Regions from separate parts of the Listeria rocourtiae subsp. hofi genome, predicted to be linked through region 2. Evidence: riboswitches for the same ligand, from Rfam matches in the RefSeq annotation. Region 2 holds a riboswitch; the other holds the start of a gene.
What was found. A riboswitch is a leader RNA that binds a small molecule or an ion and turns the genes downstream of it on or off. The one in region 2 is predicted to bind thiamine pyrophosphate.

Region 1: linked by a shared signal. The riboswitch ahead of tenA (thiaminase II) and the one ahead of thiT (energy-coupled thiamine transporter ThiT) in region 2 are both predicted to bind thiamine pyrophosphate.

The regions. Positions count from the first base shown of each region.
Region 1 is NZ_CAUYTL010000006.1:41-8,520, forward strand. Features, by position in the region: gene R8925_RS04485 (DMT family transporter) at 15-962, opposite strand; gene R8925_RS04490 (universal stress protein) at 1,056-1,520, opposite strand; TPP riboswitch at 1,772-1,879, shown strand; gene tenA (thiaminase II) at 1,961-2,659, shown strand; gene thiM (hydroxyethylthiazole kinase) at 2,637-3,443, shown strand; gene thiD (bifunctional hydroxymethylpyrimidine kinase/phosphomethylpyrimidine kinase) at 3,440-4,243, shown strand; gene thiE (thiamine phosphate synthase) at 4,236-4,853, shown strand; gene R8925_RS04515 (FtsX-like permease family protein) at 4,897-8,280, opposite strand; gene R8925_RS04520 (ABC transporter ATP-binding protein) at 8,291-8,480, opposite strand, start outside.
Region 2 is NZ_CAUYTL010000002.1:212,899-236,281, forward strand. Features, by position in the region: gene R8925_RS02415 (ribonuclease J) at 1-1,516, shown strand, start outside; gene maeA (oxaloacetate-decarboxylating malate dehydrogenase) at 1,878-3,410, opposite strand; gene R8925_RS02425 (MFS transporter) at 3,412-4,773, opposite strand; gene R8925_RS02430 (IclR family transcriptional regulator) at 5,043-5,831, opposite strand; gene R8925_RS02435 (lyase family protein) at 6,155-7,480, shown strand; gene R8925_RS02440 (aldehyde dehydrogenase family protein) at 7,464-8,966, shown strand; gene R8925_RS02445 (Zn-dependent alcohol dehydrogenase) at 9,026-10,138, shown strand; gene R8925_RS02450 (DUF4352 domain-containing protein) at 10,498-11,148, shown strand; gene R8925_RS02455 (ABC-F family ATP-binding cassette domain-containing protein) at 11,408-13,009, opposite strand; TPP riboswitch at 13,251-13,358, shown strand; gene thiT (energy-coupled thiamine transporter ThiT) at 13,439-13,999, shown strand; gene thiW (energy coupling factor transporter S component ThiW) at 14,002-14,493, shown strand; gene R8925_RS02470 (betaine/proline/choline family ABC transporter ATP-binding protein) at 15,100-16,284, shown strand; gene R8925_RS02475 (ABC transporter permease) at 16,303-16,956, shown strand; gene R8925_RS02480 (osmoprotectant ABC transporter substrate-binding protein) at 16,975-17,892, shown strand; gene R8925_RS02485 (ABC transporter permease) at 17,908-18,579, shown strand; gene R8925_RS02490 (AAA family ATPase) at 18,691-19,191, shown strand; partial or broken gene R8925_RS02495 (metalloregulator ArsR/SmtB family transcription factor) at 19,298-19,486, shown strand; gene R8925_RS02500 (SRPBCC family protein) at 19,625-20,035, shown strand; gene R8925_RS02505 (ATP-binding cassette domain-containing protein) at 20,180-23,350, shown strand.

The DNA of each region.
Region 1 (8,480 bases), on a different contig from region 2:
TGAGAGGTCGGAGCCTAACGGCTCCTCCTACTCGATTGGGGATTTCGGACTCTTTTTCTAGCACGAATGAGCTCAGGTAAGGCACCAGATCCTAGTATGACACCAATGATAATTAGAATAAAGCCAAGAATTTGCATTAAACGGATTTGTTCATTTAGAAATAAGGCCGCGCCGATGAGCGAGAAAAATGGATTGAGATTCATAAAAATAGCTGTTTGGGATGGGCCGATTTGTCCGACTGCAAAGTTATAAATTAAGTTTCCAAATGCTGTTGCAAGTAAAGCTGAGGTGAGGAATAGTAGCCACATAGATGGTGAATGACCGCTCATTTGGGCGAGGCCGCCTGGTTCTTCAATAAGACTTGTGAAAAATAGTAAAATGGAGCCGATTAGTAGCATATACGCGGTCATTAGACGTGGGTCGAGCGAGCCGGAGATGCGTTTGATTATGATGAAGCTAAAACATTGGGATAGGATTGCGATGAAGACGTAGATGTCTCCTAATGAGGCACCTGAGAGTCCTTGCCCACCAGTCAGCACGATGAGCGAAACGCCGAAAAGTCCAGATACAAGGCCGATTAGTTGTGGCATAGAAATGGCTTCACGTAAAAAAATAACGGCTAATATAGCGGTTAGAATTGGACCGATTCCTAAGATAAGGCCGCCATTTGTCCCTGTAGTCATGGTTAGACCTGATGCTAGGAAGTAGTGATGTAGAAAAATATTGAACAGACTTCCTGCAAATATGTATAAAAATTCGCGATGTGTCGGGAGTCTGAATTTTCCGATGGCCAATAAAAAAAGGAAGACAGCGATTGCGGCTGTAAATATTCGAAAGGATGTCATTGTGATAGGCGGGAAATGGGAGACTAGAATTTTAGTTGCGGTTACGTTTAGTCCCCAGCTTGCCATGACGAGAACTAGTAGTAGGTAGAGGGTTGTTTGTTTTTTTCCGCTTTGCATGTTGGTATGAGCCTTCTTTCTTGGTTACTGTATAACAGGTAGTATAGCATAATAAAACCAAGCAGAGAATACCTACCTACTTGGTTTTATTGGTTATTCGACTTTTTTGCGGTCGCGCCAGTTTTTTCCTCGGACGATGATAACGTCACATGGTGCATGAGAGGCGATATAGGATGATACGCTACCCATGATAAACTCTTCGGTTGGCGTTAATCCGGTAGATCCGACAAGTACTAAATCGGGTTCGAATTTGCTGATAAATTTTTTCACAAAAGTTGTTTTTGGCGTTCCAAATTTGACGAATGTTTCTACATTTTCGACGCCGAGTTTTTCTGCTTCGGTTTTATAGATTTCGACAAGACCTTTGCCGTATTCTTTGGCTTTTTTTGCGTATGTTTGCTCGTAATCGATAAGTGGCGCGATTCGACGAACATCTGCGACAAAGCCGATTCCGAGTACTGCTCCGTCTCTTTTTGCAATTTGAATACCTCGTTTTAGAGCTTCTTCCGCTTCATTGGAGCCGTCCACACCTACTAAAATCCTATGATAGATTGTCATTTGACTTCCCATCCTCTCTACGTTGGTTTCCCCTTAGTACCTCCATACCCATTTTTTCGGTGGATAACGCGTATTTTTTGGAGAATCGGATTTATTTATGGTACACTTGTGGTGAAAAACGAATAGTTGGAGACTGGGGTGCGACACAAGATAGAGCGATATTTTGTCCTTTTTAGTTGGATGAAAATTATGCTTTGTAAATCGAGCGAAAGCGAACGCTTGCCGCCGATTTACCCTGTGTAGCAACCAATCTCTTATACTGGGGGAGTCTTACTTAAGACCGAGATATGAATATTAATTCATGGACCCTTTGAACCTGTTGAGTTAGCACTCGCGTAGGGAAGTATTGGGAACTTGATGTAAATATCATGACGCCTTTTCTTGCGCTATTGCTAGTGCCGGGGAAGGCGTTTTTTTGTATGAAAAAAGGAGGAGATGGAATGATGCGGTTTTCGGAAGTATTGCGTGCGGAGAATCAGGAAGTATGGCAAAAGAGTAAGGATCATCCATTTGTGAGGCAGTTGGTGGATGGGAGTTTGGATAAGGCGGCGTTTCGTTACTATTTATTGCAGGATCATTATTATTTGACGCATTATGTGAAGGTGATTGCGCTGGGGGTTGCTTATGCGGATGATTACGTAGCGATGATGGAGCTTAGCAAGTCGCTTGCGTCTTTGGAGAAGTCGGAGCTTGTGATGCGGGAAAAATTTTATCCTTATGTGGGTATTGGGACGGCGGATTTGATTGAGGTTGTGGCGAGCCCGGCGGCTTATCATTATACATCACATATGTATCGGTTGGCAGGATCGCACTCATTGGGCCGTATTTTAGCGGGAATTTTGCCGTGTTATTGGTTGTACTGGGAAATTGGTGAGCAGTACGCGGATTACGTTAGCCCGGAGCCGTTGTATCAGTCTTGGATGGAGATTTATCAGGATGCGGGCTATGCGGAAGGCTTGCAGCGACAGATGGATTTGCTGGACAGGATTGCGACTGGGTTGACGGATGATGATTTGGTGGAGTTGCGGGAGGCTTTTCGGATTAGTAGTTACGCGGAATTGGCGTTTTGGGATATGGCATACAAGCAGAAAACGTGGGATGGGAGAGGTGATTTGGATGGCGAATTGGCATCTTATTGAGGAGGTACGGACGCGAAATCCGTTGGTGCATACGATTACGAATTTTGTGGTGGCGAATGACTCAGCGAATGGTTTGCTGGCGATAGGGGCGTCTCCGATTATGGCGGTGGCTATTGAAGAAATGGCTGAACTTGGCGGAATGGCAGATGCAGTCGTAATTAATATTGGCACGCTGGATAGAGGATTGGTGGCGTCGATGTTGGCTGTTGGAAAAGCGGCAAATCTGGCTGGAAAACCGGTTGTTCTGGACCCAGTAGGTGTTGGTGCGACTTCATTTAGGCAAGAGACGGCGCAGTTATTATTAAAGGAGATACAGTTTGCTGTGATTCGTGGGAATTTGGGAGAGCTGGCGAGTATTGCTGGTATTTCGTGGCAGGCGAAAGGTGTTGATGCGGGGTTTGGAGATGCTTCGCAAGCGGCGGAGATTGCTTTAAAAGTGGCACGCGAATACCGGGCTATTGTGGCGATTAGTGGCGCTGTGGATACTATTTCGGATGGCAAGCGTGTGATAACGATTGAAAATGGAGATGAACTTTTACCGAAAATTACGGGTTCGGGTTGTTTATTGAGTTGTGTGATTGGTGCTTTTGTTGGTGTCACAGATGATTATTTGGATGCGGTTGTTGTGGCATCAGCGAGTTATGCTATTGCTTCGGAGTATGCTGTGAAAAGATTAGAGCGGAGATTGCCAGCTTCTTTCCGCGTTGCATTTATCGATGAGTTGGCAGTATGGGACGGACATAATCAGGAAAAAGTGGCACAGATAGAGGAGGTTCCGCAATGATATTTCCACAAGCAGTTACGATTGCAGGGTCTGATAGTGGCGGTGGGGCTGGGATTCAAGCGGATATTAAGACATTTCAGGAGCGCCGTGTCTTTGGGATGTCGGCAATTACGGCGATTACTGCACAAAACACGCTAGGCGTTCGTGCGATTCATCCAATTCCAGTTGATATTCTGGCGTCACAGATGGAGGCGCTAAATGATGATTTCTCGATTACAGCTGTCAAAACGGGCATGTTGGTGGATGAGGCGACGATTGATACTGTTGTTTCTAGATTACGGCGCTTCAATTGGGGTCCGCTAATCGTTGACCCTGTTATGATAGCTAAAGGGGGCGCATCGCTCGTGAATGATGATGCGATTAAGTCTATTCGCCAAAATTTGCTGCCACTCGCATCGATTGTAACGCCGAACATTCCCGAAGCAGAAGCGCTGACAGGTATGAGGATAAGAAGTATAGAACAAATCGAAAAAGCCGCGAAACAAATTCAAAAATTAGGCGTTGAGACGGTTATCATCAAAGGTGGGCATAGTGAGAATAAGCAAGAATCACGAGATTATGTTTTAGATGAGAATGCAGCATTTTGGCTAGAGGCGAAAAGAATAGACACGGAGCACACACATGGAACGGGCTGTACTTTTTCAGCATGTATAACGGCTGAACTTGCAAAAGGTGCAACGACGGAATACGCGGTTCGTACAGCAAAAGCATTTATCACGCGTGCTATTTCGGATCCGATTTATATTGGCCATGGACATGGGCCGACTAATCATTGGGCGCATCGGAAGGAGAATACGTGACATGTTAAAAATCTATTTTATCGCTGGGACGCAAGATGTTCCTAGGGACAAGCTACTACCAATTTTGGAAACATCGCTGCAATCAGGTATTACCTGCTATCAATTTCGTGAAAAAGAGCTTGCGAATCCTGATGAAATCGAACTGCTTGCTAAATCATGTCAGAAACTTTGTCGCAAGTATAGCGTTCCTTTTTTTATCAATGATGATGTGTCGCTGGCACTAAAGATTGGAGCGGATGGTATTCATGTGGGGCAGGATGATATGGCGATTTCGGATGTAATTGCAAGCTGTGCTGGAAAAATGAAAATTGGGCTTTCTGTCAATACGCTAGAACAAGCAAAGAACGCAACAAAGTATGAGCAATTGGACTACATTGGTGTTGGACCAATTTTTGAGACGAGTTCGAAAGTTGATGCAAAACCGACGACTGGTTTGGAATTGCTACGCGATATTCGCCAGTCTGGAATTACTTTGCCAATGGTTGCAATCGGCGGAATTACATCAGGACAAATGAAAGAGATTAGGAAGGCTGGAGCACAAGGCGTGGCAGTTATCTCGGCAATTACTCGTTCGGAAAATATAGCGCAAACAGTTGCCAATTTTAAATGAGAATAAGCGACTTTTCTTGAAAACGGAGAAAAGTCGCTCATGTTTATTCTACTGATTTTAAAGCTTCAATCATGTCTACACGTTTTAATTTGATGTGCATAACAATCATGACGAGCGTTGAGAATAGCAGCGTTAATATCGCGGCGTAAACGTAACTCATCGCGTGAATAGTCGGGCTGAACATCAGGATGTCAACTTCTGCTGTTGAGGTGACGAAACGATGCAGGAAAGTACCAAGAACAAAGCCGACGACAATGCCCATCATGGTTAAAATGAGATTTTCACGATAGACGTACATCGTGACTTCTTTTGGATAAAAACCGAGTACTTTGATGGTTGAAAGTTCGCGAATTCGCTCGGAAACATTAATGTTAGTCAGGTTGTAAAGAACGATAAAGGCGAGCGCTGCGGCTGAAATAATTAGGACAACAATCACGACGTCAAGGCTATCCATTGTACTTCCAAATGCGTTGCTTGCAGTATTTGTATATGTGACAGCGAGCACGGCTGGATTTTTAAGTAGCTTCTCTGCAAAGTTATCCTGCCACTTTTGATTTGTATTGTTAAGCAGAAGAAGCTGTGTGTTATATTCCGGCTGGCTATTGAAAATTTGGTTGTAATACGTCGGCGTCATGTAGATATAGTGCATGGCGTAGGTTTCTGTGATGCCCGTGACCTTGATTTTGTAACTATTATTGTCGCCGTCTTTGATAGTTAGTGAGTCGCCTGGTTTGACGCCATACAACTTAGCGAGTTTTTCTGATAAAACTGCACCATCATTGGTTAGTGGAACGGTTTTATGTGTTTTACGATCGCGTAGCACGACATAGTTGCTAAAATTGTCTAGTGTTTTTGGTGTAATGAGCGTGGCGCCTTGATTTGCCACGCCTTTTTCGATTGCCGTCATATTTTTTTGAGAAACATCAAGTGCACTTTTGATATTTGGTGTGTTATCGATAATCGTGTTGTAATCCTGAAGAGGCGTTTTTGTTGCATTACTATCTAATACGACAACCGCGTCATACTTCATAATTTGGTCGTATTGTAGTGGAACGATATCACCAATTGAGTTTTTGAGACCGAATCCAGTGAGCAGAAGCGCTGTACAGCCAGCCACACCAAGAATTGTCATCAGCATCCGTTGCTTATAGCGGAAAATATTTCGGGCCGTCACTTTACTCGTAAAATTCATTCGTTTCCAAATGAAAGGTACCCGTTCCAGCAAAATTCGTTTCCCGTTTTTCGGCGCTTTTGGACGCATCAGGGAAGCCGCGTTTTCTCGTAATTCGGCGCGACATGATACGAAAGCCGTCAAAGTGGTGCAAAACAGCGCCACGGCAAGTGAAATCAGGCTGTAACTCCAATACCAAGAAATATCAAGCGCCGGTAAATTATAAAGTGAGCCGTAAGCCACAAAGATGATTTGTGGAAATACTTGAAACCCAATTATGAGCCCAATCATAGTTCCCGTAAGGCTGGCAAGCGACCCGTATACGAGGAATTTAGCGATAATATCAACGTTGCTATAACCAAGCGCTTTTAACGTACCAGTCTGTGTTCGTTGCTCTTCAATCATTCGCGTCATCGTTGTCAAACAAACAAGTGCTGCAATCAAAAAGAAGAAAACAGGAAAGGCGGTGGAAAGCGATGCAATCCGATCTGCATTATCTTTATATTCCGTATAACCTGGATTATCCGTCCTGTCACTAATAAAATACTTCGGTAAGTCTAGCGCGTCCAGTTTTTCCTGCGCAATTTGGAGGTCTTTTTTCGATGTAGCAATTTCCGAAAGAGCCTTCTTTTTCCCTGCTGCAAAAGTTGCTAAATTTGCCGCATAGGTCGCTTCCCCAGCGTCTAGTTCGGCTTTTGCGTCCGCAAGTTTAGCGTCACCAGCTACTTTTGCATTGGCAAGCTTCTGTTTCCCAACATTTAGTTGTGCCATACCATCTGCGTAATCCTTTTTGCCTTGAGCTAATCTATCCTTCGCTTCATTAAGTTCGCGTTTTTTAATAGCTAGTTCCCGTTGTTTGTCAGCGAGTAGCTGGCGATTTTGGTTAATTTCTTTTTGTGCATCTGCGACTTCTTTATTAGCCATCGCAAGTTGATTCGAGGCCTCATTTTTCAGGCGATTTAGTTGTGCTTCTGAAAGTGTGCCATCAAAATAGGATTGGATATATCCACCAAGTTCGGGATCAAACGCGTTCGCATTATCAATAATTTCCTGTTGTGTTTCCTTATCTAAATCAGCAATCGGAATATCGCCAATGGTGTAGTCTTTCACTACATCATATAAGCGTTGAACCATTGCGAGTTGTTCCTTGTTTTCATCAAGTGTCATTTGCCCATCTTCAAGTTCTGATTGCGCCTCGTTCAACTGCAATTCTGCGTCTTCAATCTGCGCCTCACCATCTGCAATTTTGCGTTCCGCTGTTGCAATATCTTTCTTAGCCTGCGCGAGTTTGGCGGTATTTCTATCAATTTCTGCTTGAGCGTCTGCAAGTTTGGATTCAAGCTCACGCTTTCCGTTGTAATACTCCGCCCAGCCCTGATCTAACTTCGCGCGCGCCTCATTTAATTTCTGCTGGTTCTTCTCGATTTCAGCAAGGCCATCCGCGATTTTTTGACGTCCCTCATCGATTTTCACCTGACCATCTTCTTGAATCGCGTTTAAGCGCGCGGCTGGCTGTCCTGCAAGTGCCTTTTTTACGAGTGACTTATTCTTTTCAATCGTCGAGTCATATTCATCGCTATAAGCTTCTGACTTCGCCGTATTATCGAACGTCATAAGTGCGGTCGAGTAATATTTTGAATCGAAATCCACCTCAGGAACAACTGCAAAAATATCCGCGCGTCCATTTCCAATCTTGGAAGTACCGCGAGTTCCTTCCTCGATATAAGCCGCCGAAGAAACCATCCCAACAACTGTAAATGTAGTTTTATGGAACTGGCCCTTCATAGCGCTGCCATCACTATTCACAAACGTAACCTTATCACCAATTTTATAGTAATCGTTGGCTTTCTTGATGGAATCAATCGCAATTTCACCACTTTTTCGCGGTAACCGGCCTTTCTCGACCGTATACTTATTAATCAGATTATTTTGCGATAAAGAATACACCTTCGTAATAAGTAGCGAATCTTGCAACATCACATCTGCTGTATAACCAGGCTGGACCTGTCGAACGCCAGGGATTCCATTTAAGATAGCGATGTCATCTTGATTTATGCCGTACGTGGACTGTACTTGTAAATCCATCAAATTCTGTGAGTCATAATATTTATCAGCTGTGTGAATCATATCAGGACCAGTTGCTTTCAGGCCTACAAAAAAGGCAACACCGAGCGCGATTAGTAGGAAAATCGAGATAAATCTGCCTTTAGATTTTGCGATTTCTCGCCATATGTCTTTCCATAATGCTTTTTTCATCGGATTCTCCTTACCATTCAATGCTGTCAATCGAAACTGGATTTGCCTGAATTTTGACATCACGAACTTTGGCGTTATTAATCTCAATAATACGGTCAGCAATGGGTGTAATAGCGGTATTATGCGTTATAACAATCACTGTCGTACCAGTATTTCGACACGTATCTTGTAACAATTTTAAAACTGATTTCCCGGTGTTA
Region 2 (23,383 bases):
CGTTATTCCAGACATTAAATACTTAGAGGATAATCAAGACCGGATCGAGGCTATTTTTCTAACGCACGGTCATGAAGATGCAATCGGAGCTTTACCATACGTTTTGGCCAAAATTAAGGCGCCAGTTTATGGAACAGAATTGACAATTGCACTTGCTAAAGCAGCATTAAAAGAACATAAAAAAGTTCGCTTCAACGACTTCCATATTGTTGATGGAAAAACGAAATTATCATTCCCAAATATCGATGTAGAATTCTTCCGTACAACGCATTCAATTCCTGATTCTGTCGGTATTATTTTAAATACAAGTGAAGGCGCGATTGTCTATACAGGCGATTTCAAATTTGATCAATCCGCAAAACCAGGATATGAAACTAGCCTAGGTCGTATCGCTGAAATTGGTGAAAAAGGTGTGCTTGCATTACTTTCTGATAGCTCTGAGGCAGAACATGCCGGTGCTACATCAAGTGATAGTCTTATAGATGAGGAAATTCGCCACGCTTTTCATTCTGCACCAGGGCGTGTTATTGTAGCGTGTGTGGCTTCTAATCTCGTTCGTTTACAACAAGTTTTGGACGCATCATTTGCGACAAATCGTAAAGTTGCAATCGTAGGGAAAGAATTGGAACGCGTTTTTGATATTTCGGTAAAATTGAACAAGATTCAGTTGCAGAGCGAAGAACTTGTTGTGCCATTAAAAGAAGCGAAAAAGCTACCAAAAGACAAACTTGTCATCATTGAAACAGGTAATCTTGGTGAACCAATTCAATCATTACAACTGATGACAAAAGGTAAGCATCCAAAAATAAATGTCGAAAAAGGCGATACAATCTACATCACATCGACGCCATCCCCGTCATCAGAAACTATTTTAGCGAAAACGATTGATATGCTATACAAAGCAGATGCAACTGTATTAACGATGAACAGAGATTTATTTGTATCCGGTCACGGCAGTCAAGACGATTTAAAATTAATGTTAAACTTAATGAAACCAAAATACTTCATCCCAGTTCACGGTGAGTATCGGATGCTGATTGCACACGCTAAACTAGCATATCAAGTCGGAATCCCGAAATCAAACGTATTCGTAGCCGGAAAAGGTGAAGTTATCGAATATAAGAATGGTCGCATGAGCGCTGGAAACCGAGTGTTTGCAGGGAATACATTGATTGACGGACTCGGTGTAGGAGATGTTGGGAATATCGTACTGCGCGATCGTAAACTATTATCAGAAGATGGTATTTTTATCGTTGTTGTTACATTGAACCGTAAGTCCAAAGCGATCATCTCTGGACCGGAAATCATTTCAAGAGGTTTCATCTACGTTCGTGAATCTGAGCATCTATTGGAAAAATCATCCGAAGTCGTAACAAAGATTGTCGAGAAGAACTTACAAGATAAAGAATTCGAGTGGGCGAAACTAAAACAAGACATCCGCGACCAATTGAACCGATATTTATTCGAACAAACGAAACGTAGGCCAATGATATTGCCGATAATAATGGAAGTGTAGGGAAGTGCTGAAACGGCCCGTTCAGCTCCGACAAAAACTGGAGCGGCCGCAGTAAAAAGCCGACCTAGCTTTTTGCGGAGGGCGTGAAGTATTCGAGGAGTTGGCTGTTGAAGTTGGATCCGGAGTTGCTGAGCATGACATAGAACATGGATTACATGCTCACTTCGTTCTCATGCATATTGAGGTTCTAAATCAGCAAAAAACGCTACTTAAGAACCACAACATAGGGGGCGCAGTGAAAACCCTCTTTTGGTTTTTGCGGAGGCCACGAAATTTCCGAGAGGCTGGCTGTTGGAGCTGGATCCGGAGGCGCCAAACCAAAAAGGTATAAAATCCAAAATCGGATTTTATACCTTTTTCTTTACTCATTTTCCAAGTAATGCTTCATCCTTTCCTCAAACTTAGCATCACTCCAAATCTCACCACAACTATATTCCGCCACAGCCTTTGCAACTGCCATTGATACATCAAATAATTCAGAAACTGCAGGGAGCAGTGTATCGTCACGCGTATCAAAAGAGCCAATTGCTTCCGCTGCAACAGAAAGCATCCCTGTATCAATCTGCGTAGCACCGCCTAAAATCGCACCTAAAGCAAGCCCAGGATAAGCCAACGCATTATTGGCCTGCGCAATCCGATGTTGCTTCTCCTTAAAAATCACGTCTGCAAAAGGGCTTCCAGTTGCAACTAAAGCTTTACCATCCGTCCAATCAAATAAATCTTGAGGTTGCGCTTCAGCCAAAGTAGTTGGATTTGAAATCGGAAAAATAATAGGTACTTCACAAAAACTTGCCATCGATGTCACAATTTCTTTCGTAAAAGCACCTGTGGCAGTCGATGTCCCAATTAAAACAGTCGGATGAAGCGTAGCAACCGCCTCTGCCAAAGAAAGCCCAGCCAAGTCCTTTTGCTCCGAAATCAGTCCATCTTTTCCAAAGAAGTAGAAACTGGAATTCGCCTCATCAGTTGTCAAACCTCGATCTATTAGCCAATCCTTTATCTGCGACGCAATCCCAAGCCCAGCACTTCCAGCCCCAAAAATAAAAATTCGTTGCGCATGGAGATTGGCTTCGATCCGCTTAAATGCTGCACTAAGCGCTGCTAAAACAATAATCCCAGTCCCTTGGATATCATCATTAAACGAAAATAAGTCTACATATCTTTGCAATAACCTGCTCGCATTTTTTTGCCCAAAATCTTCCCAGTGAAGTAGGGCATTTGGATAAAAATCCTGAATCTCGCGAATAAATGCTCCGATAAAATCATCATATTCCACGCCAAAAGCGCGTTTTTGACGTAATCCAAGATAGTATGGATCCGTTAATAATTCTGAATTATTTGTCCCAACATCAAGCATAACAGTCAAAATTCGCTCAGCTGGAATATCTGTGGCCACCGTATAAACAACACCTTTTCCAGCCACAATTTCACTACCACCAATACCCCAGTCGCCAATACCTAGAATACCTTCACCATCTGTTACAATCACGATATCAATTCGTGGATGCTGCGCTTTCACCATTGCCATCAAGTTAGATAATTCTAAAACCTGGTCTATCGAAAAATAAATACCAGCCGTTCCATCATAACAATGACTAAAGCGCTTAATTGGCTCGCTAATCGTTGGTGTATAAACAATTGGCAACAATACATCAAGATTTGCCCTAACCAGTGTATAATACAGATCCTTCCTTTGCTCACGAAGCGTACGCAAAAACAAATACTGTAAAAAAGCTGTCGGTAATTCTTGAACTCGCGCCATTTGCATCGCCATTTCCTGCTCTAAATTCAATACTCGGCTCGGTGAAAAAGGCGTCATTCCACGATTATCGCGTGCCTCTTTTGACCATTGAAGATTTGTCAGCAAACCATTTTTATTTTGCAAAATATTCACGTCATTTCTCTCCCTTAAGCGCTACTTTTTTAAGGCGTTCAACATCTTTTGCGGCTTCGGAAAGCGTCAAATTTTTCGTTTCTGGCGCCCAAGCAATCGATACAATCGTTCCAATAATGAGAATAACTGCAAGCCCCATTGTTGAAAATTGAATACCAAAACTTGCCGTTGTAATTGGCAGCAAGAAAGTACCCATTGCCGAACCTAATCTACTCATTGATGTTGCAAAACCAACACCTAGCGACCTAATCTCAGTCGGGAAACTCTCAGCAGGAAAGACACCAACCAAGTTACTAACTGCAGACATAATCAGTGTAAAGCCGGCAAAAACAACGATCATCAAGAAACTAGCGCTCGTTGGCAAGACGCTCAAAAGCACCAACATCACACTGAGAAAAATAAAAGAATAAATCAGGAAGCCGCGTCTAGAGAAGATAATTGTGAACCAAATACCAAGTACAGCCCCAACGATTAGGATTACATTAAGCAGTAAATCAGTTCCAAAATTCTCGCTAAGGCCCATCAAATTCAAAATCGACGGCAAGAAAGTATAAATTGCAAAGTAGGGAATAACAAGGCAAACAAAAAACAAACTATTAAAAGCCGTCCGTTTTCTCATATCCTTACTGAATAATGCCATGAAGCTACGTTTTTTAGTGGACTCCACCATCTCATCATCCAACATCACATTTGCTCCAACATGTTTCTGCACAATTGCAAGTGCTTCCTCTTTACGGCCTTTACTGATTAGCCAACGAGGTGATTCCGGCGTTCCAATTCGTAAAATTAAAATTAAGAAAGCAGGCAAAGCAGAAGAAGCCAGCATAATTCGCCATGCATCAGGACCTATTGATTGCATATAAAAGCCCACAAAGCTCGCCGCAACGTAGCCAAATGTCCATATCACACTAAACGATCCAAGCAAAACCCCACGATGTTTTCTCGGCGCAAATTCAGCAAGCATTGTATGCCCGACGCTATAGTCCCCACCAAGCCCAATTCCTAGTAACACGCGACATAAAAACAATTCTAATGGCGTATCCGCAAAAAACTGTAGCGCTGAACCAAGTGTAATAATAATGAAACTGGTCACAAAAATTTTTTGACGGCCAATATAGTCAGAAATCCAACCTAAAAGCAAGCTTCCTAAAAATAGACCAATTAGCGCCGAACTACCAATTAAACCAACCCAAAGATGCGTGAGTCCCATTTGTGGTTGAATGAGTGTTAAAGCAAAACCGATAACACCGATAATATAGCCATCTGTGAAATGGGCTCCAAACGTTAAACCAGCGATTTTAATATGAAATTTATTTAAAGGTGCGTCATCTAATCGAATCAAATTGTTCGTACTTGTCGACATAAGTAAATCCTCCTATTTCCTAAATGTAAGGGATTACAAAAACATTTTTGCTGGGGGATTAAAAAAGTTCGGATAGCGAAAAAATAATTTCACTATTCGCTCTCTATCCTACGACAAAATCACAAACTTTGTCAATACTTTATTTTTAGCAAGCATCAGATAGGCTATTGTTGCATTGAAGGGGATAAATTAGTTTGTGAATAATATATCAAAAAAGCAAGATAACGCAACTCCCATTTTTAGTGGACGGCGCGAATCTTGCTACTGAATTATTCCATACTTGTTTCACGGAGTATCGATGTTGTCATTAAATCACGATATTTTCTAATAATCGGTAATGCTTCGTTCATCTTGTCCTTAGTGAACCGAAAACCTGGTCCAGAAACGCTCAGCAAAGCAATTAACTGCTGATTTTGGTCCATTATCGGAAGAGAAAGCCCATTTTCAGCCGTTTCTAACTCGCCAAATACAGTTGCATAACCATTTTTTTGAATCAAAGCAATCTCGGCGCGGAGCTTGGCTGGATCAGTAATTGTACTCGGTGAATAACTCGTTAAATGCCCAGCGAGAATTGCCTCCAAGTCATCCTTTTCCAGCAAACTAAGAACAATTTTGCCACTTGAAGTGGAGTGAAGTGGCAGCTCAACATGGATATAATCAATGAGCTTTACTTGATCTTTAGGCACCAATTGTTCGATGGTTAAAGTCGTTGTTGTGAGTGGCAGGCTTAGATGCACGCTCTCATGAACTTCGGCGCACAGTTCTTTCATCAAGTGGTGCGTCCGGCGAATAAGAAACTGATGGTAATTATTCTTATTTGATAGCAAATAAAAAAATGTACCGACTGTATAAAGCTTTGTTTGCGCATTGCGTTCAATAAGGCTTTGCTCTGCGAGAGAATTAAGTGAGCGCCAAATGGTTGTACGGTTAAATCCCGTTTTGGCGATAAGATCATTAATCGAAAGTCCAATCTTACTTTCACTGATCATTCTTAATAATAAAAGCGCTTTATCAACGGATTGCACAGTAGAAATATTTTTTTTAGGTGAGTCTTCCATTATTTTTTTCATACTATTTATTATAGCTTTAAAAGCACATTTTTTCAATTTAGAGTCGTTGGGGCAGAGGCAAGTCAGGTTTTATTGCTAATAGTACGTGCATAAAAACACAATGTTGACGTTGCTTTTTTTCTGTCTTATAATAACTTTAAATTCAAATTAAGAAATATAAAATTCGTATTGTGAACAAAATAGTTGGGGGATTATTTTCAAAATGCGACTTTTATAGAGGTGAAAGTGTAGCTTACTGCATTTTTCGTAAGCGGTTTCTTTATTTGAACGCAATCAAAAGCAGAAATTTAAAGAAAGGTCGGACAGGAATAATGACTGAGACGGTTGAATCACGGATAGAACGAGATTATCTTGGTGAAGTAGAAATTCCAGCAAATCGGCAATACGGTATTTTGACGGCACGCGCAGTAACTAATTTATCTTTTTCTGGTACTTTACTATCTGGAAAACCAACTTTTATTCGGGCGATGCTAGAAGTAAAGAAGGCTGCAAGTTTAGTTAATATGGCGACCTCAGAGCTCAGTGTTGCAAAAGGAAGGGCAATTGTGACGGCGTGCGATGCGTTGATGGAAGCTGCTAATTGGGATGATTTTGTTGTTGATGCTTATCATGGGGGTGGTGGCATCGCGACGAATGTGAATGTAAATGAGGTGGTGGCGCACGTTGCCGGAATGGGCGTCGATGCAACGAATGATGTGAACGGTTCACAATCGACAGCTGACGCGTGTCATACGGCGCTATATATTGCGCTATACCGTGATTTTGAGCAGTTGGTGGCTAGTATGGATATTTTGAAATTGGAAATGACAGATAAGGTGGCTAGTTTTGCAGAAATCGATACGATTAGTCGAACTTGTATGCAAGATGGCATGCGCTTCAAGCAAGGTGAGCGTTTCAGCGGTTATAAGGAGGTTTTGGAGCGTCGCCAGCAAAAAGTGATAAATGCAATGCCGGCTTTGTTGACGGTGAATCTTGGAAAAACGGTGATTGGCTCGGGGACAGGTGCTAGTAAAGCATACCAAGCAGAAATAATGAACCAGTTGCGCGATGTGACTGGCTTAGAGCTTTGTTTGACGAAAAATGGTTTTGATACTGCACAAAATATTGATGCTATTACAGAACTAGCGGATATTTTGAAACTTTATGCAGAAACATTGCTAAAAATTTGTCAGGATTTGCGGTTTTTATCATCAGGTCCGGAGACGGGAATAGGCGAGCTTGTGTTGCCTGTTTTAATGGCAGGTTCTACATTTTTCCCAGGAAAGGTGAATCCTGTTATTCCGGAAACTGTGATGCAGGGCGCTTTTAGTATCATCGGTAAGGTGGAGACAATACATCTTTGCTACCGGCACAGCGATACCGATCTCAATGTGTTTGAACATATGGCGGGCATGCAATTGTTGGAAATTGTGACACAACTCCGTGAGATTGTGACGTTGCTTGCCGAACGCTGCTTGCAGGGATTGAACGTCAATGAATCGCGATGTACAGCGTATGCCAAGGCACTGATTCCAATCGTTGTGGATTTGAAAGAGCATTTTACGTATCGGGAAGTGCAAAATTTACTAGCTGAAAAGACGAGACAAGAACTATTAGAAATTTTAGAAGGAGTGGCGATAAATGATAGCAGAATTTAAGGGGATTGAGCAACCAAAATTGGAGTGGGCGAAATCGTGGTTAAATAGGCCGAAAAAAATGTACATTGGCGGTCAGTGGATCGAAACTTCACGGACGATTGAGTCGATTAGTCCGATTGATGGTACGGTGATTGGCTCAATCTATGCTGGCAGTGAGAAAGAAGTGGGGATGGCCGTGTCGAGTGCTAAAGCAGCTTTCGAAACGACTTGGAAAAAGGTGGCACGTAAGGAACGGGCAAAAATGATGCGTGACATTGCGCGTTTAATTTTAGAACATCAAGCAGAACTGGCAACACTTGAGTCGCTTGATAACGGAAAATTATACACCGAGTCATATCAAGATGATGTGCAGGAAGCAGCAGATTTATTTGACTATTATGCAGGATGGACGAATAAATATTACGGCGAAAATAATCCTGTTGAAGGTGATTTTCTAAGTGTGACGACGCGCGATCCAATTGGTGTTTGTGGGCAAATCGTTCCGTTTAATTTCCCAATCGATATGGCAGCTTGGAAATTGGCACCGGCGCTTGCAATGGGAAATACGGTCATCTTAAAACCGTCTGAGAAAACATCTTTTTCAGCTATTCGCTTATTTGAAATTATTGATGAGGCCCGCATTTTGCCAGCAGGCGTGATTAATTTAGCACTTGGAGATGGGCTTGTTGGTCAGGCACTAGCACGACACAATGATGTTGATAAAGTTGCATTTACGGGAAGCACTGAAATTGGGCGCGATTTAGTGCGTGCATCGGCTGAGTCTAATTTGAAGGCAGTATCACTTGAGCTTGGTGGCAAATCGCCAAATATTATTTTTGCAGATGCACCGGATTTGGATAAAGCGATTGAAACATCTTTTTATGGGCTTTTCACACACAAAGGAGAGAAATGCTCGGCACCAACAAGGTTAATTGTCCAAAATGAAATATACGATAAAGTGGTTGCAAAACTGGCGGAATATGCAGATAGCTATAAATTAGGCAATCCATTTCATCCAGATGTACAGCAAGGTGCGTCGGTTTCAGAGGCTCATATGGAGAAGATTCTTGGCTATATCGAGAGTGCGAAAGAAGAGGGCGGGACAGTTGCAGCTGGAGGATTCCGAGATATGACAGGAGATAATGCACGCGGGTTTTATGTTCGTCCGACAATTCTATCTGACATGAATAACACGATGAAAGCAGTGCGTGAGGAGATTTTTGGCCCGGTTCTTTGTGTGATTCCATTTGAAACGGAAGAAGAAGCTGTAAGCATCGCGAATGATACGACATATGGCCTTGCTGCTGGTTTTTGGACGAATGATGCTAGTCGCACACACCGTGTGGCGAATCAACTTGAGGCTGGGATGGTTTTCGTCAATAAATATGGTTGTTACGATTTTGCAAGCCCGTTCGGAGGCTGGAAACAAAGTGGTTGGGGCAAGGAATTCGCGGTACATTCACTTGCTGCTTACACGAAACAAAAAGCAATCTGGTTCGCTTATTAAATTTGACACGAGCGTCGATACCCGAATTGGAGTAAGGCGCTTTTCTAGGGGGATAAATCATGAAAATGAAAGCAGCGGTTATGACTAAATTAGGGCAACCGTTAGAAATTAAAACAGTGGACCTAGCCGATCCGAAAGAAACAGAAGTACTTGTAAAAATGAAAGCAACAGGTGTGTGTCATAGTGATTTAAATGCTTTTGAAGATGGAGCTACGCCAACACCGAGCATTTTAGGGCATGAAGGTGCGGGTATTGTTGAAAAAGTTGGGAGCGCTGTCACTGGTGTGAACCCTGGTGATCACGTGGCGCTAAACTGGGTACCATTTTGCGGTACGTGTGATTACTGTGCGGCAGGTACGCCGAATTTATGTGAATCTGCTTTTGGACCAATGTTTGATGGGACTTTACTCGATGGGACATCCAGGCTTTCTATTGATGGGGAGCAGGCTTACCATTATTCCTTATTATCAACTTTTGCGGAATATACAGTTGTCCCTGAAAAATCATGTGTAAAAATCCCTAAAAACATGCCTTTTGCAGAAGCTTCTCTTATTGGTTGTGGTGTAGCAACGGGATACAATGCTGCTGTGCGTGCTGCGGGCGTTACTCCAGGTTCAACTGTTGCTATTTTCGGTATTGGTGGGGTTGGCGTAAATGCGATTCAAGGTGCTAAAATTGCGGGTGCAGAAAAAATCATTGCATGCGATATTAAAGCTGATAATTTAGAACTTGCAAAGAAATTCGGCGCCACGCATGCAGTCAATTCGCTAGATAAAGATGTGATTGAGCAGATCCAATCGCTTAGCGGTAATCTTGGTGTTAATTTTGCTATTGATTGTTCTGGGAATACGATTGCGACGGAAACAGCATGGAAAGCTACACGAAAAGGTGGAACTACAGTTGTAGTCGGCGCGTTTCATCCAAGTAAACAAGTAGCGTTACCGGCAGGCGGTTTCCACCGAGTTGCGAAAACATTGCGCGGTAGTTTTTATGGTGATTCTCAGCCATTTCGTGATTTTCCAATACTTGCGCAATTGTACTTAGACGGAAAACTTAATTTAGATCACCTAGTTTTGCGAAAAATTAAGCTAGAGCAAATCAACGAAGCTTTTGCAGACTTCTACGATATTAGTGCAGTTAATGTGGGAAGAACGGTTATTGAATTTGCTTAAAAACAATGTAGACTAGAGCAGTAATGTTTTAGTCTTTTTTTGTCTTATTTGAGGGAGATATTTTATAAGATTTGCTGAAAAAGGCTACACGCTCGCAATACTTGCGTACATATTGAAAGCTCTAATGTTAAGTGAAAGATGCTTTATAAGAGCTGCTGAAGGATTACCTGCTCGCGAAGCTCGCATGCATATTGAAGCTCTAATATTCAGTGAAAGATGCTTTATAAGAGCTGCTGAAGGATTACCTGCTCGCGAAGCTCGCATGCATATTGAAGCTCTAATTCAGCAAAAGATGCTTTATAAGAGCTTCAACATATGTTATAGTACAATAATAACAATCAGGCAAGGAGAGTTAAAACATGGCCATTTGGTTAACATTAATGGGTGTCTCATTTCTAGGGTTCATCATCGGACTTATCATGCTATTCGCCCAATCACAACGCAAAATCGGCATTTTCGTCGTAACTGGGGCTAGTATTCTTATCATCATTTCTATTATCGGCGTATTTATTTCATTTGGTAATTACAGCAAGCTCCAAGAACAAGTTGCAAGTTATTCCTCTGATAGCAAGACTGGTAAAACGAAATCAGAAGGAATAGAAATATATAATGTGAATTGGCATAATAATGCGGATGGAATGGATAAGAAAATTTCAACCGTTACTGTCGAGAAGAAGGTTGTACATTCTACAATGGAAGATAAAGACATGCCAGGAACACTCACGATTGCAATCGAAATTAAAAATAACACAAAAGATGAATTGCTTACCTATCCGTTACAAGGTGAGCTAACAACAATCAATGGACAACAATTAGCTGCTGATATTATTTTATCAGATATTATTGATGGCAAAATGAAGCCGGGTGCTACAATAAAGGGGCGTATTGTTTTTCCGCTTGACAAACTGGATAAGGTTTCTGATATTCAGTGGTTCCAATTTTCATGGTCGACATATAATAAAGACAAGCTGATCAAAAGCGATACAGGACGACTTAATTTGAAAAAATGATAAATAGCGCTTCTTATCTGGGAAACCCGGTGGGAAGTGCTATTTTTGACTAGGAAATAAGCATTTTATGTATACAATCCGATTTTTTATCAGAATTATAGCGATGAATGGTATCTGCATTCTAAAAAATTTAGAGGAACGCCTATTCACAATGCTCATAAGTATATTGGGGCTGTGACTCATTGCATTTCGAACAGTCCCAACAAATAAAAAAGCAGTAGACGTGCCATAATACGGCGTCTCTACTGCTTTTTTCAACTTACTCCGTCACATTCAATGCTTCAGCAAGATACTCATCGTATGAAATTTCTTTATTATAGAACTGATCTTTTGAAAGGTTGATGATACGTGTCGCAACACTTTGCAAGAACTGGTGGTCATGTGATGCGAAAATCATCGCCCCTTTAAATTGAATCATCCCGTTATTTAGCGCAGTAATTGATTCCAAATCTAAATGGTTGGTAGGTTCGTCCATCAACAGCACATTGGCACCAGAAAGCATGTTTTTCGATAGCATACAACGAACTTTTTCACCACCGGAAAGAACGCGAACTTTTTTCAATACTTCGTCGCCACTAAACAGCATGCGGCCCAGGAAACCGCGAAGGAAAGCCTCGCTATCATCTTGTGGCGAATATTGGCGTAACCATTCTACAAGATTTAAGTCGTTCTCCTCGAAGAACTCTGAGTTGTCTTTAGGGAAGTAGCTTTGAGTTGTTGTTACACCCCATTTATATTCACCTTCATCAGGTTCCATTTCACCAGCAAGGATTTGGAAGAATACTGTTTTTGCAACTTCATCGTCACCAACAAGCGCAACTTTGTCATTACGATTGATGATAAAGCTCACGTTATCAAGTACTTTCACACCATCAATTGTTTTCGAAAGGTTCGTCACAGTAAGGAGATCATTCCCAACTTCTCGGTCAGGATTGAATTGTACGAACGGGTAGCGACGACTTGAAGGCTGAATATCCTCAAGTGTAATTTTATCAAGCATTTTCTTACGGCTAGTCGCTTGTTTTGATTTCGAAGCGTTAGCCGAGAAACGTGCGATAAAGGCTTCCAATTCTTTAATCTTTTCTTCTTTCTTCTTGTTGCGATCGCCCATCATTGTTTGTGCCAATTGACTAGATTCATACCAGAAATCATAGTTACCGACATACAGCTTAATTTTGCTGAAATCAAGATCGGCAATATGCGTACATACTTTATTAAGGAAATGACGGTCATGGGAAACTACGATAACCGTATTCTCAAAGTTGATTAAAAATTCTTCTAACCAATGAATCGCTTTAATGTCCAAATGGTTGGTAGGCTCATCCAGAAGTAAAATATCAGGCTTGCCGAATAGTGCTTGTGCTAGCAAAACTTTGACTTTTTCACTACCTGTAAGGTCTTTCATTAATTTATCGTGCAAGTCAGTCGTGATACCCAGTCCATTAAGCAAAACAGCAGCGTCAGGTTCTGCATCCCAACCATCCAGTTCTGCAAATTCACCTTCTAGCTCTGCAGCACGAATACCGTCTTCATCGCTGAAATCTTCTTTTGAATAAATCGCGTCTTTTTCTGCCATGATTTTGAAAAGTTGCTCATGTCCGCGAATAACGGTTTTCAAAACAACTTCTTCATCATATTGGAAATGATCTTGTTTCAAAACAGTTAAACGTTCACCAGCCGGAATATGCACGTTACCACTTTGTGAATCAAGCTCACCAGAAAGCACCTTTAAGAAAGTAGATTTCCCCGCACCGTTTGCACCGATTAAGCCGTAACAATTTCCAGGTGTGAATTTAATGGAAACATCTTCAAACAATTTTTTATCGCCAAAACGTAAAGATACATTATTTACAGTTAACATTTTCGTCCTCCCAAATTCGCGCGTTCTCAACTGAAATTTTCATATTGAATGCCAAAAACGCAATTACTCCTATTCTATCACGAATACTCATGCAATGAAAGAGCAGGGAACTGGACTTTCTAAAATATACTGCTATAATGAGAACCAGATAGTCAAATAAGGCGCCAAAGCTTACAAATCTTGGTGTATTGTTTGGGCATCCATGATTTGGGACTGAAATAGAATCCACTTCATGAATAGACGTTACCACAGGGGGGGCCTTGGCTGAGATTGATTTCTGATTTTTAGGAATCTGACCCTTTGAACCTGTTCGTTAATACGAGCGTAGGGATTGTGGCGAATGAAGTTATATCTGATTACATAAGTTTGATGATTTGACTCCTTTCTTCTGCGGTACGTTTTTTACCAAAAAAAGAAAGGGGTATTTTTATGCGTAATACGCGATTGTTAACAATGTTAGAATGTGCTATTTTTGCTGCATTAGCAATGGTTCTCAGCTTTATTCCCGTTGATTTCGGATCGTCATTTTCGGTATCTTTAGGCATGATTCCGATGTACATTATTGCGATTAGACGTGGCTTTTGGGCTGCTGGTTTTTCAGGACTATTGTGGGGATTGCTTCATTTTGTGACAGGGAAAGCTTATATTTTGAGCCCATTACAAGGATTTATTGAGTATATTGTTGCCTTCGCATTTATTGCTTTTGCTGGCGTGTTTGCGGTGCAAGTTCGTGGTTATTTGAAAGAGGAGAAGTTAGGCAAAGCGATTGGCTGGGCTTGGGGAACGATGGTTATTGGCGGCGTGGCACGGTATTTCTGGCATTATCTTGCGGGCGTCTTGTTTTGGGGAGCTTATGCTTTTAAAGGTTGGTCCGCGCAATTGTTTTCGATTGTGATGAATGGTGCGAGTTGTATCGCAACGATTATCGTGGCAGGAATCATTGTTACCATCTTGATGAAAATCTCACCAAGGCTTTTTCTGCCTAAATAATTATGGTGCTAAAAAAATGGCTTTATACTGCAATGCTCATGGCAATTTCTTTTGTAGGAAGTAGTTTTATCTCTGTACCAGTCGGTTTTGCAAAAATTGCTCCTGTACAACATTTGGTAAACTTGATTAGTGCTGTGATGCTTGGGCCAGGATATGCTGTAGCGCAAGCGTTTGGAACCTCTGTTTTGCGGAATCTCTTTGGAACAGGCACGATTTTTGCATTTCCTGGGAGTATGATTGGCGCGTTGTTCGCGGGGCTGCTCTACAACTATACGAAAAAGCTCTGGTTAGCAGCTGTCGGCGAAATGGTTGGAACGGGGGTTCTCGGTGCTCTAATATGCTATCTTATTGCTCGCCTATTTTTAACACAACAAATGACAATGTGGGTGTTTATTCCCTCGTTCTTCTTGAGTTCTCTCATTGGAGCGCTTATAGGCTATATTATTCTCAGAAAAATAGATACCAGATTAACACTTACAAATCGATTATTGTAAATAGCTTACGATGATTTCTTTACGTACTACAATGTAGATAGAAAAATTTTTTATAGCACACCGAAGCGCCTGCCTCCTAGCTAGAGATAGGCGCTTCTTTATTGGCCATATATAACAATATTTCTGCACCTACTTGATAGAGGTTTAAGTGTTATTTTCCGATTTTGGCAATTCAAATCTATATCTTTATCTGAATAAAAACCGCTATTTTTCCATGTGAATCTTGTTTTTTATAAGAAATTTCAAAAGTTCCCTAAATGCCTATGAGTAGTGCATTTGATGGAGCTTTTTTCTATTGGAATAGGCACATATGAGGCGTGCTCATTCGCTTTTTAATTTTGGTTACGTTATAATGTGGATTAGAAAGGGCTGTGTTATTTGGAATAGAATCAACTTTTTGATTTCTTACTCGCTATAACTGTGTTCTAATTTATACAACCAGTTAAAAGTTGAGAGGCGTTTATTCCCAACTTTTATTTCTTTTTATTGGTAAGTTTTTCCTTTTTTATAACAGAATGGAAATACATATATCGCGAGTCAAGGGTTATTTGATTCACAGCTTTCACCTAGCATTGTGCTAGTCAATTAAACTCGGAGGTGTCTAGATTGCTAAGATTTGAGCATGTTTCAAAAATTTACAAGGGCGGTAAAACAGCCGTCAATGATCTAAACTTAGATATTGAACGTGGCGAATTTATTTGTTTTATCGGGCCAAGTGGTTGCGGGAAGACAACAACGATGAAAATGATTAACCGCTTGATTGAGCCAACGAATGGCCAAATTTTTATTAACGACAAGGATATCATGAAGGAAGATCCAGTGAAATTGCGTCGTTCGATTGGGTATGTTATTCAGCAGATTGGGCTAATGCCACATATGACAATTCGCGAAAATATTGTACTCGTTCCGAAACTTTTGAAATGGTCGGAAGAGAAGAAAAATGAGAGAGCGGCAGAGCTGATTAAATTGGTCGATTTACCGGAAGAATATTTAGATCGTTATCCATATGAGCTAAGTGGTGGACAGCAACAGCGGATTGGTGTGCTTCGGGCGCTTGCTGCGGAACAAAATTTGATTTTAATGGATGAGCCTTTTGGTGCGCTTGATCCAATTACGCGTGATTCACTGCAAGAGGAATTTAAGAATTTGCAGAGAGAGCTTGGAAAGACGATTATTTTTGTCACGCATGACATGGATGAGGCTATCAAACTTGCGGATCGAATTGTGATTATGCGAGGTGGCGAGATTGTACAATTTGACACGCCGGATGAGATTTTGCGTAATCCTGCTGATAAATTTGTAGAAGATTTCATTGGGAAAGATCGCTTGATTGAGGCACGACCTAATGTGACGAATGTAGAGCAAATCATGAATAAGGCACCTGTTTCGATTACGGCGGATAAATCACTGCAAGCGGCTATCCAATTAATGAAAGAGCGCCGTGTTGATACGCTTCTGGTGACAGATGATCAAAATGTGTTGAAAGGAATTATTGATGTGGAGGCAATCGAGCATAATCGCAGGATTGCGACATCAGTTGTTGATATTTTGGACAAAAATGTTTTCTATGTGCGGAAGGATGCCTTGCTACGCGATACAATGCAGCGGATTTTAAAACGAGGCTTCAAGTATGTACCAGTTGTCGACGAGAAAAATCGTTTGGTAGGGATTGTAACGCGCGCAAGCCTTGTTGATATTGTTTATGATTCGATTTGGGGCGATTTAGAAGAAGCTGCGGCAGAACATGCGGAATCTGCGCAAGAGCTTGAAAAAGAAGAAGTACACGAGTAAAGTAGGAGGTTATTTTTAATGGACGCGATAACACAATTTTTTCAAGACAACGGCCATGACCTGCTAGTAAAAACGTGGGAACATCTCTATATTTCGCTTTCTGCGGTTATATTGGGGATTGTCGTGGCTGTACCGGTGGGCATTCTTTTAACACGCTCGCCAAAAATCGCTAATTTTGTAATCGGTATAGTTAGTGTGTTACAAACAGTACCATCACTTGCCATCTTAGCTTTTATTATTCCAATTCTTGGCGTTGGTAAAGTACCGGCGATTGTAGCATTGTTTATTTACTCTGTGCTACCAATTATGCGTAACACATTTATCGGCGTTCGTGGTGTGGATAAAAATCTCATTGAATCGGGGCGCGGCATGGGGATGACTTCTTGGCAACTAATCAAAAATGTCGAACTACCTAACTCAATTTCGGTCATTATGGCAGGTATTCGTTTATCCGCCGTTTACATCATCGCATGGGCAACGCTTGCCTCATACATTGGTGCGGGCGGTCTCGGTGATTTTATTTTTAACGGCTTGAATCTTTATCGCCCAGATTTAATTCTCGGAGGTGCGATTCCAGTTACAATTTTGGCGCTGTTAGTTGAATTTTTCCTAGGCAAATTAGAAGTTCGAATTACACCAAAAGCGATTCGTGCAGCAAAAGAGAATATGTAAGGAGGGACAGTAAAAATGATGAAAAAACCGCTCAAACTTGCCGCTGTCATCCTGCTTGGCGTATCACTCTTATCGGCTTGTGCCCTTCCAGGACTTGGCGGAAGCACAGATGGCACGATTAAAGTTGGGACGATGTCAACAACGGAATCACAGATTGTAGGCAATATTGTGAAGCAAATGATTGAACATGATACAGATTTAAAAGTAGAAATGGTGAATAATCTTGGTTCGTCTGTTGTGCAACACCAAGCGATGGTGAATGGCGATATTGATATTTCAGCTACGCGTTACACAGGAACCGATTTAGTTGGACCGCTTGGTGAAGAACCTATAAAAGACCCTGAAAAAGCAATGGAAGCCGTGCAAAAAGGCTTTTCGGAGCGTTTTGATCAATATTGGTTTGACTCATATGGTTTTGCGAACACCTATGCTTTTATGGTACGACAAGATACCGCTAAAAAATACAATTTGAAGACGATTAGCGATATGCGTCCAGTGGAAGATCAACTTGTTGCAGGGGTTGATAATTCATGGATGGAGCGAGCTGGAGATGGATATAAGGCATTTTCCAAAGAATATGATATCACATTCAAGAAAATTTTTCCGATGCAGATTGGTTTAATTTACACGGCGCTTAAGAACGATCAGATGGATGTGGCGCTTGGTTACTCAACAGATGGCCGGATTCCGACGTATGATCTTGTTGTCCTAAAAGACGATAAGCAATTTTTCCCGCCATATGATGCATCCCCAATGGCTACCAATGCTATTTTAAAAGAACATCCAGAACTAAAAACAACGATTAATAAACTAGTTGGCACGATTTCAACGGAAGAAATGCAAAAATTAAACTACCAAGCAGATGGCGAATTAAAAGAACCGTCTATCGTTGCCGAGGAGTTTTTGAAGAAACATAATTACTTTGAAAATAAATAAGGAGGTGTCGACAAAATGGAAACTTTTTCACAACTCATTGACTATTATCAAAACAATGCAACCTATGTCATGGAGGCATTCTGGCGACATTTCTTAATGAGTGTTTATGGTGTTATTTTTGCGGCAATTGTGGCGATTCCACTAGGTATTTACATTGCACGTAAGAAGAAACTAGCTGGTTGGGTTATTCAAACGGCGAACGTAATTCAAACGATTCCGGCCTTAGCTTTGCTCGCCATGTTGATGCTCGTAATGGGACTAGGAACAAATACAGTGGTACTTTCCCTATTCCTTTACTCCATCTTACCAATCCTAAAAAATACGTATACAGGCATTCAAAACGTAGATGGTGCGCTATTAGAGTCAGGAAAAGCGATGGGTATGACGAAGTGGCAAGTGTTGCGAATGATTGAAATTCCGTTAGCACTCTCCGTTATCATGGCGGGGATTAGAAATGCCCTAGTTATCGCAATCGGTGTTGCAGCAATCGGTACTTTTGTTGGAGCAGGTGGGCTTGGTGATATTATTGTCCGTGGAACGAATGCAACAAACGGAACGGCAATTATTTTAGCTGGGGCGATTCCAACAGCGCTGATGGCTGTTATGGCCGATGTGTTACTCGGTTGGGTCGAACGCAAATTAAATCCCGTAAAGAATAAAAAGAAAAAATTTGTAGAAGCATTATAAATAAAAGCGAACTATTATGACCTTAATCGGATTAATAGTTCGTTTTTGATTGGGTAAAAAATTTTTTTTGCAAAATAAATAATAATTGGTTCGGTTTTAGGGGGAGACTGCATGAAAACAAAGTTAATTATTATTCGTGGAAACTCTGGAAGTGGTAAAACAACCATCGCCAAACAGTTGCAGCATGAGCTAGGTCCAGGCACGCTAGTTGTTTCCCAAGACACAGTTCGTCGTGATATGCTGCATGTAAAGGACCGTCACGCCAATCCAAGTGTTGAACTTATTCGAATAATTGCAGAATATGGAAAAAACAAGAGTAAATATGTCATTGTAGAAGGTATTCTTGGTAAAGAAATATATCAAGATATGCTATATAAACTCATTCAGTTTTTTGATAACAACGCAGATGTCTATTATTTTAACCTTTCATTTTCCGAAACAGTAAAGAGACATCAAACCAAGAAAAATGCACATGAATTTGGCATTCAGAAACTCAAACAATGGTGGCTAGAAGAAGATTATCTAGGTGTCGAAAATGAAATAACACTCCCAGAAAAATTATCGGAAAACGAGATAATGACTCTTATTCTTAGAAACGGATCTAGGACATAAGCAAATAAAAAGTTGACATGTCACCTTTTGGTGTCGTATAATGAACACGACAACAAAAGGTGTCCTATTTTTGTGAATGAACATTAGAGAAGAAAAGGTGGTGTGTATGCTTAGCGAAAAAGGCCAAGTAAGAGATGTCTATGATGCTGTTGCCGATCCAACGAGGCGGAAAATACTTCAAATACTGAACGATGTAGAAGAATTGCCCTTATACGAAATAACGGTTCATTTTAATATGGGTCGCACAGCCGTCTCCAAGCATTTGGCTATTTTGAAAGAAGCCAATCTTGTGGTGGCGCGAAAAGTGGGACGTGAAACCAGATACCGGTTAAACGCCCAGCCATTACAGGAAATTCAAGACTGGGTATCGTATTACGAAGGATTTTGGAAAGAACGAATGTTAAAATTAAATCAATTATTGGAGGAACAAAACATGAAACCAGATGTATCATTAGATTTTAAGTTCACAAGCTCAGTAGAAAAAGTATGGAACGCACTAACAGACTCAGATATGCTCGCGAAATGGATTTGGAATAACGACTTCAAGGCAGTTGTAGGGCATAAATTCCAATTCCGCGCAGAGCCTTCTGAATGGTGGGACGGCATTGTCAATTGCGAAGTCTTGAATATCGATGAGCCAAATTCAATCACATATACGTGGGCAAGTGCTGGTGAAACGACTACAGTCACTTGGACAGTAACTAAAAATGCGGACGGCACCGTACAGTTACGCTTAGACCAAAGTGGCTTCAGCGAGGAAACAAAATCGCGTCCAGGTGCTATCGAGGGTGCGACCTACGCATGGACAGAGATGGGCAACAAGCTTGGCACCGTCTTGTCATAAGTGAGTGAACAGAGTGTGATTCTAAAAAATGGAATTACGCTCTTTCTTTGTGAGGAGCTATTCGCAGTTGAACTTACATAATGAGATATGCGATAATTGTGTTTAAGCGTCATGACTAGATTGGAGAATGGAGAAGATACGCTAATGAAAATAAATCAATTAATTGCGAACAATATTGATCATCTGGATACGGAATTACCAACAGAAAAATCGCTGGGAATCGCCGGATTATCTGGGTCAGGAAAAACGACTTTTTGCCAGACAATTGGTGAAGAATCTAAGAAACGTCTTGTATCGCTATTACCGAAAGCAGAATATCAATATCTATTTCCTGAAATTATGGATACGAATTTTAGTGCTATCAAAATGGAAGAGATGCCACTCGTACTTTTTTTAGGAAAGTCATCTATTTCATCTAATCCGCGTTCTACGATTGGAACGCATACAGGCGTGTTTAAAGAAATTCGTGTCACGATGGCAGAGAAATTTGACTTATCACCAGAGCTTTTTTCGTTTAATAATGTGCTAGGTTGGTGTACTGGCTGTAAAGGGCGCGGAAGTAATAGTAATGTGACTTGTAAAAAGTGCGGTGGAAAACGCTTTAACCCTGAAGTTGAGACGTATAAAATCGAATTATTAGGAAGCGAGCATAGCATTTCGGATGTGAATAATTTAAGTATGGAAACGTTGCTCTCACTTAAAGAAGAATTAAATCTAAGCGAAGGCAAGCAACATATCTTGCAAAATATTATTAACATGAATATCGGTTATTTAACGCTAAACCGCATTATGGGAACGCTATCTGGTGGCGAATTAACGCGTCTTTATTTGGCCGAATTTATGGCGACAAGCGAAAACACGGTTATTATTATTGATGAAATCTCGGTTGGCTTAGATCACCAAACCTTGTTGAAAATTCTAGAACAAATTAAACAGCTGGGCTATAAAAATCAAATTTGGCTAATTGATCATTCCGACACAGTACTCGATGCGACGGATGAGCAACTGTTTTTCGGCCCAGGAAGTGGAAAATACGGTGGGAAATTAGTAGAAGAATCACCGCGACCAGCACCAGTTCATGTGGGAATAAATCAGGAAACGCCTATGGAATATTATCAATTTAAAGACCTTCATTGCCGCAATATTCAAATGGAGGAAATAGAGATTCCCCAAAACAGGCTTGTTACGTTTACCGGTGAATCCGGATGTGGGAAATCGACGCTAGTAAACGAATGTATCGCAAAAGATTTCTTAAAACGCTACCCGAAAGATAAGTTAGTTATGGTTGGGCAAAATCGCAATCAATCGATTACAAGCCGTTCCACTGTCGCAACTTTCCTTGATATTAAGAAAAAACTGACGAAATATACCGATGACATCGACGCAATTTTTGAACGTTCAATTGAGGATATTATTGACGAGTTACCAAAACAAGATCTTGCGCACAAACGTTTGAGCCTACTGATAAAATTAGGTTTGGGCTATTTGACGCTAGAGAGAAAAACACAGACACTGTCCACAGGAGAATTCCAGTGTGTACACTTAGTTTCAGAACTGTTTTCGGGTTCTAAAAATCCACATACACTATTCATTTTTGACGAACCATCTAAGGGGTTGTCCCAAAATATTCTAAACCAGTTTATTGACAGTATTCGAGTGATTTTGCAAGATGAATCAGTTTCTATGGTAATGATTGAGCATAATGATTATATGCTAGATGCCTCCGATTTCATTGTGGATTTTGGAAAAAGGCAAGTCGAGCCGGTCGAAAAATTGGATATTGTGACACATGAAGCGTTTTATCGGCAGAAAGATGGAGAGGCTAGTATACAGCCCGCGCCTATTACATCTACGTTAAAAGAACAAACAGGCATTCACTATCTGGAAAAAGATCATATGGCCTATTTCAAAAACGCAGAAAACATTTATAAAGGCGGAATTCTAAAAAGTCTATCATCCATGGCCCGCTTAATTTACGGCGAGTTTGAATCAGAAAAAATCGCACCTGTAGTCGCAATTGATTTGGAACGGCATTTGTATAGTCAATACAGTTTTCTTTTTGAGATGGGTGGGCTAATTAATCATATTGTGGCAGCGCATCCGACCAATAAGGATACAAGAAGCTTTGATTTTTATTCAGCAGATAATCATTGTCCTTACTGCTCTGGCCGACGCGTCATTGAAAAATTTGATTTTGAGGTCGTTATTCAAGACGGTAACGCACCATTTTGGGAAGGCATGTTGCACCCAGAAGTTATGAAAGTCTTAGAATTTTTCCAGTTCCAGAAGATTGAATTTTTGTTTGAAGAAATAAAAAACGAACTTGGTCATGATTTAAGCAAGCCGTACAATCAACTGACAGAAGCTGAAAAACACACATTTTTATACGGTTACTGGGAGAAATCGTTTTATGATAAAGCTGGTAAGGCAACGAGAACGTGGCAAGGATTTAATCAAATTATCGGTCGCTACATCGTGATTTCCAAATCAGTTATTAAAGAACAAATGAAGGAAACACGTGAGATGGTAACTTGCCCGATTTGTGAAGGAAGCGTTCTAGGACATCATAAACAATTAATGTTTGGCGAGATAGACATTCGTGAATTAATTCAGCAGCCAGTTGACCAAGTAATTGCAACAGTCGGTGCGCTTCCAGAACTTGAGCGGGTAAAGGAAATCGTTGGCGGAGACATGCCACTAACAGAAGACGTCTCCTTATTACCACGCGAACAACAAGTTGCTTTAAAAATGCTAGAACTAGAGCAAGCCAGCTTTGTTGGTTATGAAATGGTATTACAAAACGCGATTCCATTTTGGGATAAAATAGAGCGCAATATTGTAGCTATGAGCAAGAAAAACCAAGTGACTATTTGTGATTTTGCCAATATAAACGAGACGCGAGAAATGATTATCGATTCCTATTTCGTCAATGGTAAATACAAAAAACTAACCTATGTCTATGAAGCATTTGGCTACAAAAAAATCGTCACGCAAATAAATAAGGTGAAAAAAGCCCAATCATGCCCGTTCTGTAAAGGAAAGAAAATTATTTCCGAAGATGGACTGCATGACGGCGTTCAAAAGTTATCCATACCGTGCGTGACGTGCTCTGCTACAGGCATTAACGATGAGGGGTTAAAAGAAGTTGTGGAAGGCGTCAAAGTCGGAACATGGCTGACAGGAAAAGTGCGCGATGTGGTGGCAGAAGAGTCATTCACAGATGCAGTTGCTGACATTCTAATTTTCAATCGCATCCGCGAGTTAAATAAACAAGAAATGATGGCCGTTTACGAATGTCTAGAACAAAATAACTAAGAAAAGCCTCGTGTCACCGACTTTGATTAGTCA